DNA from 2 places in the Schlesneria sphaerica genome. Region 2 is predicted to be linked to the other one. Evidence: riboswitches for the same ligand, from Rfam matches in the RefSeq annotation. Region 2 holds a riboswitch; the other holds the start of a gene.
The links. A riboswitch is a leader RNA that binds a small molecule or an ion and turns the genes downstream of it on or off. The one in region 2 is predicted to bind cobalamin.
Positions count from the first base shown of each region.

Region 1: another riboswitch for cobalamin. It lies ahead of ACGY09_RS02665 (DUF1559 domain-containing protein); the one in region 2 lies ahead of ACGY09_RS24945 (DUF1559 domain-containing protein).

Region 1 covers NZ_CP172346.1:735,908-740,121, forward strand. Annotated here, with positions in the region: gene ACGY09_RS02660 (hypothetical protein) at 396-881, shown strand; cobalamin riboswitch at 1,448-1,641, shown strand; gene ACGY09_RS02665 (DUF1559 domain-containing protein) at 1,810-2,745, shown strand; gene ACGY09_RS02670 (hypothetical protein) at 2,806-3,162, shown strand; gene ACGY09_RS02675 (DUF6580 family putative transport protein) at 3,296-3,910, shown strand; gene ACGY09_RS02680 (RluA family pseudouridine synthase) at 4,000-4,214, shown strand, end outside.
Region 2 covers NZ_CP172346.1:6,970,595-6,974,808, reverse strand. Annotated here, with positions in the region: gene ACGY09_RS24950 (DUF4465 domain-containing protein) at 1-502, opposite strand, end outside; gene ACGY09_RS24945 (DUF1559 domain-containing protein) at 870-1,856, opposite strand; cobalamin riboswitch at 1,958-2,150, opposite strand; gene ilvA (threonine ammonia-lyase, biosynthetic) at 2,442-3,962, opposite strand; gene ACGY09_RS24935 (porin) at 4,184-4,214, opposite strand, start outside.

The DNA.
Region 1 (4,214 bases), 930 kb from region 2:
CTGTCACGTGCAGGACATGCAAGCCGTTCGAATCCCCCTCGGCGCCCGGTCACCTTTGGTATCGGACAATGGACGTCCTTCACGGTTCCGAGGATTAGTTCGCAACATCCCTGACGAAAGATGTGCTTTCCTGCTCTTTTTCCGATTCGCCCGGCGTAATCTGCCGATGATCGATGAGAGAGTTTTTCAATGAAAGGAGAGCCAATTGACGAAGCGTGTCCATCGAGGTATCGACTGAGTTGAACGTCTGTTACGCCTTGCGGGAATGAGCCGGTCCTATCAGCTTCGAAACCCGTTTGACCGCACGACGCGGTTCAGCCGGGCCCTGACGCTGGAATACTCGCTGAACACGAATTTGATTGACGGTTACGCCTGTTTTATCGCTTGGGAGAGCCATGTCTTCATCAGCCGCTGGCAAACGAAGTTGGAAATGCCCGGAATGCGGCACGGAAGAACTTCTGTCGGTGACGCAACTCGATCCGATTGCCTGCGACGTCTGTCTCGAGAGAATGCGAGGCGGAAACTCGTCGGGATCAGGAACCCAAACGAGTGGTCCGCTGGGAATCTGGCAGTCACTTCCCGAAATCACAAAACTGGTCATTGTCGCCATCGCCTTTATCACTGGCTTTCTGTTGGGCCTGACTCTTGGCTTCCTGGCCGGGAAGTCGGTCAGTCCTCCTCCTGTTGTCAGCAGCGACAAAGGGACGGCGAGCCCCGCACTCCCCGTTCCCACTGCAAAAGAAGAAGAACGCCCGGATCCTCCCGGACCGGGATACAAGTGGGTGCGCGGACGCCAACGCAAGGATGGAACCCGTGGGCCAGGATACTGGGCCAAGGATCCCCACTACAAAGGGGAGAAAAGTTCGTCGACCAAAAAATAACACCAAGATGCCCTGACCCGAACGTGATGCCCGCTTGCCTGATCACTCGACCTTGCGCTCCTGCGGTGCTCAAGTTTCCTGCTCAGAAAGCGGAAAGAAAGCTTTGCAATTGCCCATTTCACGGGCTACGCTCCATCGGTTTTGGTCAATATGCCGTGCCCCATCAGCGGGCGGATCGCTTTTCGCATCCTTGTAGAGACGAGAATCGAAGTGATTTCGTGTATCGTAGGTTGGTTTTGTTACAAGCATCTTAACAGTTGGGGACGGAAGCTGCTGCGGTTCGTCAACCCTGGCAATAACGGGGTGTAAGGACGTCGCATTGCTGTCGGGCCGACTTCCCCTGGGCCATTCGAGTGAGGCAAAGGCTTCATTGTTTAATGACAGCCGAACGAAGATGCCGGTTTGTCCCGCAACGCTCCCTTTCGTGTAAATGAGAACAGCCTCTGAGGCTTGGTCAAACGGCTTCAGGCTCATCTATGACTGACGTGTTGACGGCAGGCCTGTGAATGGCGCCAGCATCGACCATGTGTCGATTTTACAGTTGCAATTGCCGCTCTACGCGATAGGATTTCCGGCCAGACATGGGTGTCTGTAAACACGTGTTTACAGAAGAATAGGGAAGACGGTGAGAATCCGTCGCGGTCCCGCCGCTGTATCCGGGGACGAACTCCGCAACCGCCACTGAGCCACTCGCTTGGGAAGGCGCGGTCAGTAGTAAGATCCGGTAGCCAGAAGACCTGCCCAGATGTCCGTTCGAATACCAACGAGTTCGCGGCGAACGAAAACGTTGACTCCTGGCCCCACATCCTAGGGGCATTCTACGCAATTTCCCCGCTCCGTTCCGGGTCAGAGGGTGCGCGTTGAGACAGCAGTCGTCACGCTTGCCGTGGATCTCTTGGCGATTACTTCTCGACAACGGAGAATTGTCATGACAGACCGCACGCACACAGTGCGCACGACGCCGGGTTCCTCACTCCCGGGAACCACTCACCTTACCCGCCTGACAGCCCGCAACCGAATTCGACCCGCATTCACGCTGATTGAACTGCTCGTTGTCATCGCCATCATTGCAGTGCTGATTGCGCTTCTGCTTCCAGCCGTTCAACAGGCGCGAGAAGCGGCCCGACGGACCCAATGCAAGAACAACCTCAAGCAACTCGCGTTAGCATTACATAATTATACGGAAACCTATGCAGGCGTCCTTCCGTGCTATCGCATTGATGACGCGAGATTCATTGCGAACGCAGCGGCTTACCCCAGCCTTGGCCAGGCCCGCTTCTGGTTCGGCAATGTCAACTACGACGAGCCAGACCCGCGTAAGCAACTCGACTTCACCAAAGGACCGCTCGCACCTTACACAGAAACCAGTTACGCCACATTCCAGTGCCCCGACTTTGGAGATACGCAGGTCGATTCAACACGGTTCGGCCGGATCTCGTCCGGATATGGATACAACGGTCGATACCTTGGCTACGGCACCAAGTATGATTTCTCGAACTACCCGAATTACACAGTTGGTGCGGACTTCCGGCAGTTGCGCGACGTCCAGCAGATGACTCAGACCGCTGTCTTCGCTGACACTGCTCAAATCGATTACGCCCTGAATCTTCAGGAAATCTGGCTACTGGAACCTCCCAGCCAGAACTTTCCGACGACGCACTTCCGTCATTCCGACTCGGCCAATGTGGCATTTCTCGATGGGCACGTTGAATCGCGGAGCCGTCATTTTCTGGTTCAGGTTCCTGGCACGAATTTCATGTCCGCAGCTCAAGCCAATAAGATGGACGCCAAGCGTATTGGATACATCAGCGACGGAAACCTGTCGGACCCGCTCAAGCGTGATGAGCTTTATGATCGCGAATAAGCGCGAAATGAAGACTTGTTACATAAAGCGATCACCGGCGTTCCGATCAGGAGGATTATCTTGCCAGACAAGCGGGTTTATATAGGCACAGCTCTGGTGCTGCTCGCTGGCGGAGCCATTTACTTTGCCCGGCTTTTTTCCAGTTCGTCCATCATCCCCGATGATCAACTGCAAGAATTTGTCTATGTCGATACAAAAACAGGTGAGGCATTCCTGCTGCGAGCCAGAGCTTCACCGGAGTACAATCCAGAAACTGGAGAGCCGACGCTGATCCCCGGGCTGTACTGTGACCAATGCCGTGCGTGGCGAGCTGTCGGGCCATTGGAAATGTTACAGACCAGTCAATCACGCCCGAGATGTCCGCTCCACAAGTGCCCGTTAACTCAGGATGGACCGCTGCCTGATCCGCTCGAATGATTTTCGGGCATTCACACAAAACTTCGCTCGCGAAAGTTTGCTGTCCTGCTTACACTCTATTCGCGGAAATGGAATGACCTCATTTCTTCCGCGGCGATGAACATCAATTGAAGGGTACGAGATGCAACCACGAATGAAATTTCTATTGGGACTTGTCGCGTTTACGATCGTTCTGCGAGTGGTGCCGTACGTCCTGACTTCGTACGACATCAAGACGGATTCCAATGCTTTTTTCTATCCGTGGAATTTTTCGCCCTTGATGGCCGTATGCCTCTATTCGGGGGCGTATATGAATGACCGCCGCTCCCGCTTCGGCCTGCCCCTGCTCGCACTCCTCGGAAGTGATCTGGCCATCTGGGCTGCCACAGGTCAATTTTCATGGGCGTTCCCCAGCGATCGCTGGTGTGCTTACCTGTGCAATGTCATTGCTGTCGTAATGGGCGCGGGCCTCAATCGCCAGACCGGCCTTTCTCGCGTTGCCTCGGCTGTCCGCCAGGGTGTCTTCGCCGAGGTCCTGTTCTATGTCGTAACGAACTTTGCTTACTTCTACACACAGACCACACCTCCGCACACGGCAGCCGGATTAATGGCCTGTTACGTAGCCGCTCTCCCTTATGTGAAATACTCGCTGTTGAGTACCCTCTTCTATTCAGCCGTTCTGTTCAGCCCACTGGCAGACCGAACGATGCTGGGTAGCGAGCCATCGAGGGACACTCTCGAACCGCTTCAGCCGGTGCAGTCGATCTAGTTTCATCGGCCGAACGTCAATTCCTCTTGGGTCCAGCGTCGGGATTTCGATCGCTGGACCCTGGCTTTTCATCGAACAGTTTCGTCTCTATGCCAGACTCCATCCAGTTTACAGTCACCGAAGATCTCGTTGGCAAAACGGTGCTTGCCGTTTTGCGGGCTGCTGTTCCGGGGGAGTCGTGGTCGAGGCTGCGGCAGCAACTGGCAAAATCACACGTGTCCGTCAACGGGGTTCTTTGTCTTGAAGAGGCTCGTCGACTCAAATTACACGATGTCGTCGCGCTGAGTTCTCGTCCCGTGGCGAC
Region 2 (4,214 bases):
TGTTGGCGACTTGGGCGCTCAGAATGGTCGCCCCCGTCGGCAGAGAAAAGTGGGGGAGATCTCTTAAGGCGCTCACATCCATCGGGTTGAAAGGAACTGGATCAAGAACGTTCGGAGAGACATCATCGTATCCGAATGCCACTCCGAATTGATTGGAACTGCTATCTCCGGGTGCGAAGACACTGAATTGATTCAGATACCCGCCATCGACTGTGTTGTGTTCGTTCGAGTATGCAAAACCATGCCAGAAACCGGATCCCCCTTGGTCCTGGAAGTTCGACAAAGTGACACCCGACGTCACGAAATCGGTCCGGATTTCAGGAGAATACCCGCCAGGCACGACCACTCCACCCGCATCAAACGGAGGCCCGTGAGAACCTGCGGAGAGCGGCAGATCCTGGAATGTGGCGACAATTTCTCCGCCGCTCACCGCGGACATCATTGCCGACACAATAGCGGCTGACAGCACCAATTTCGAAAAACACGCAGTCAATGACATCATAAACCCGACCTTTCAACCAAAACTTCGACGACGACGCTTCAAGGGCCACTGGACACACCGGTGCTGCACGCTGAGACAGAACAGACTCTCAGTGCAACACGAGAGCGATGAGGTTCAGACCAGGTCGTAATCGACGGACAAAAAACGCAGCGTCCGCATCGCGGACTTCTGCAGAAAAGCTCTCATAGGAATGCGACTTCGAGTCGTTTCCGTTGCCACCTCAGCGAAATGAACGGGCTGGAGGGGGCGGTCACAGCGACGTGCACAGCCTCAAAGAGAAGCTGTCGCAACACCACAGTGGTATCGCTGATTCGATACCACTTCTAAGAATTAGAGTAAGAATTTCTGAGGCGAATAATCGTTGCGATTAATAGTCGCCGACGATCTCTCCCCCCTTGTAGGATAGCAGAGCAGCAAAGACCTTGAGGTCAATCGTCTCGCTGATGAAACGGGCAGAGCCATCCCCCAGCAGAAAATTTGCTCCCCCGATGTGATAGCTATGAAATTCCTGACCGAAGTCGCAACCAATCCGCCCTAATGTGCTGCTACTGGCGGTCGTAACACAAGATTGCCATTTCGTCTGTGACGAAAGGCTATAGCGCGCGTTAATGGGGGCTGACTGGTCGAAGAAATTTTTGTGACCGGCCCAGATCCCGTGCAAAGCTTCAGGTGCTTCACCGACAAAGATGGTCTGCGTTAGTCCGTCAATAACATCTCTGGACGAAACGTTGTTTTGATAACCTGTGGAGACGACGGTAAACGGCCCGCGGGAATCATAAGAATTGCTTCCATAATTGTTCTGGGCCTGGCATCCGACCGGTTCGCCAAAGCAGCGAATTGCGCGTTCTCCGTAGTTAGCCCCGTAGTCACTCCGTCCAAATCGGACTCCAGGAAAATTGGCATTATCCCCTTGCAGCTTTCTTCGATCCGAAGAGCGACTGGAAGGACATAGATAAACGGGCAGGACCTCTTCGGCGACGGACCAGTTCTCTGGTTCCAGATAAAAACGGTTCATGTCCCATTCGTTGAACAGGGCTGCCTGATCCAGACAGGGAAGGATGGCGACGCCCCAACTGATCGTTCGAGTTCGGATCAGATTGACATTTTTGAGCTGGGCAGAAGAGGAAAACCCTGCTGCAAATCCGGCCTTGGGAAACATACTATAGATGTCATGGTAGTTATGGAGTGCGATCCCGATCTGCTTGAGATGGTTTCGACAGTCCATTCTGCGGGCCGCCTCACGCGCCTGTTGGACTGCGGGAAGCAGTAAGCCCATCAGGACAGAGATGACGGCAATGACGACCAGAAGTTCAATTAACGTAAAGGCGCGCCGGCGGAGGAAGAGAGATTGCATGTGAGGGTCTTTCTCGCCATGCAGCTTCGGCAGCGGAAAGACACGAGCGCAGCACCGTGCGCAAGGACATGCCTTCCAGGGACGCTTGAGGCCGGAGCATCACACATGGCGTCTCACCGGGCCGTATTCTGACTCACGAGTCGAACGAACCTCGAACGCCTTCCCATCAGCCTGAGCCGACAGTGGCACAATGTCCGAAGTTCTCCTCGTATACAGCGGCGGTCCCGTGCCGGGTTCTAACCGGCTTCCTGTCCTGATCGTTTCTGATCGGACGCCCAATGAGACGGGCCGATTCTAACTAACATTGACAGATTGGCAATCCCTGTGGGCTCCGAGAAAATCGCTATTCTGATGGAGATCTTTATTGGTCACCAAAAACTGATTTCGTCGTCCGGCGGTCACCACTCGAAGGGAAGCGAGGCCCCAGTGCTTGGTCGTCGAGCCCCATTGCAGGGCCTAAAGTGATCCTTGCCGCAGGCCTTGCCCATGACGCGATACCGATCGCAACAGGGTTCGCAGTTTACGGCTCACCTGAAACGAGGCTGACTTTGTAACTTCCCTCCGCCCTCGATCCGGATCTCCCTGTTACCGCAGAAACAAACGGTAGACGCGGTTATGAGTCTCGTCGATACAGGGGTAGCCGAGTGTCTGGACGAACTGCTGAAACAACGGTTGGTCCCGATCTGGAACCTGAATCCCGACCAGAATACGTCCATAGTCCGCACCCTGATTCCGGTAATGGAACAGGCTGATATTCCAATCGGGATGCATACAGGACAGAAACCGCATCAACGCCCCGGGCCGTTCGGGAAACTGAAAACGATACAGGCGTTCGTCAGTGGCGTTTCGGCTTCTCCCTCCCACCATATGCCTGACGTGTTCCTTGGACAGTTCATCATCGACCAGATCGATCGCATTGAATCCCGCCTCGATGAATGCGTCTGCGATGCTGGCGGCTTCCGCCCGGTCGGTCGTCACCAGGCCAACGAAGACATGGGCCTCACGATCATCCGAGATACGGTAGCTGAACTCAGTGACGCTTCGCTGTCCGATGACTTCACACATCCGTTTGAAGCTGCCTCGCTCTTCCGGGATCGAAACCGCAAACAACGCTTCTCGCGCTTCCCCTGCTTCTGCCCGTTCCGCCACAAAGCGCAGACGATCGAAGTTCATATTGGCGCCGCACGTAATCGCGACCAATGTCTTACCTGTCAGATTCCTCTTCGCGATGTACTGTTTCATCCCCGCAATACCGAGGGCTCCGGCCGGTTCCAGGACGCTTCGTGTATCTTCAAATGCGTCCTTAATCGCGGCACACACCGCATCGGTATCGACGGTGATGAAATCATCTACCAGTTCGGACGTCAGCCTGAAAGTTTCTTCTCCCACCAGTTTGACGGCAGTCCCATCAGAAAAGAGTCCCACATCCGGAAGCTGAATTCTCTTGCCCGCACGGACGGATTGAATCATGGCATCCGAGTCTGTCGTCTGCACTCCGATGATCTTGATCTCGGGCCTGACAGCCTTGATATAGGCGGCGACTCCTGAAATCAGCCCACCCCCCCCGATCGCCACAAAAACGGCATCAATGGCGTGCTGGTGCTGTCGTAGAATCTCCATCCCGATCGTTCCCTGTCCTGCAATCACTGCCGGGTCATCGAAGGGATGAACGAAGACCAGCCCCTCACTCAATTCAAGTTGAAGCGCATGCCCATATGCGTCGGAGTAACTGTCTCCATGCAGGACAACTTCACCCCCCAGTGCTCGGACCGCGTCGGACTTCAGTCGCGGCGTCGTCACAGGCATGACAATCGTCGCGCGGCACCCAAGTCGTCGCGCACTGAGGGCGACTCCTTGCGCGTGATTACCGGCCGACGCACAGACGACGCCTCGCGCCAGTTCGGCAGGCGTCAGGTTTGCCATCTTGTTGTACGCCCCCCGAAGTTTAAAACTGAAGACGGGCTGGGTGTCTTCCCGTTTCAGCCAGACCTGATTCTTCAATCGGGACGAAAGCCGCGATGCCAGTTCCAGCGGGGACTCGACAGCCACATCGTAGACACGCGCGGTTAAGATTCGCCGCAGATATTCGACCAGACTCGGATTCATGACGCCGCTTTCTTGGGCCCTCGGTTTCAAGGGACAGGGTTCCTTTTGGTTCAGACGGCGATCCTAACCGGGCGTCGCGTCCGAAGAACAGGGATACCCCGCTTTCGCCCATCCCTGTGTCGCAGTCGCTTCCGGACCACGCAGCTTTGTGACGAAATCACCCTTTGCAGAAGTCCTTCGACAGCGACAGATCTGCATCCTCTGCCAGTGCTAAGTGCCGCTCAAAAAGCGGCACTTAGCTGTGTCCTCAGC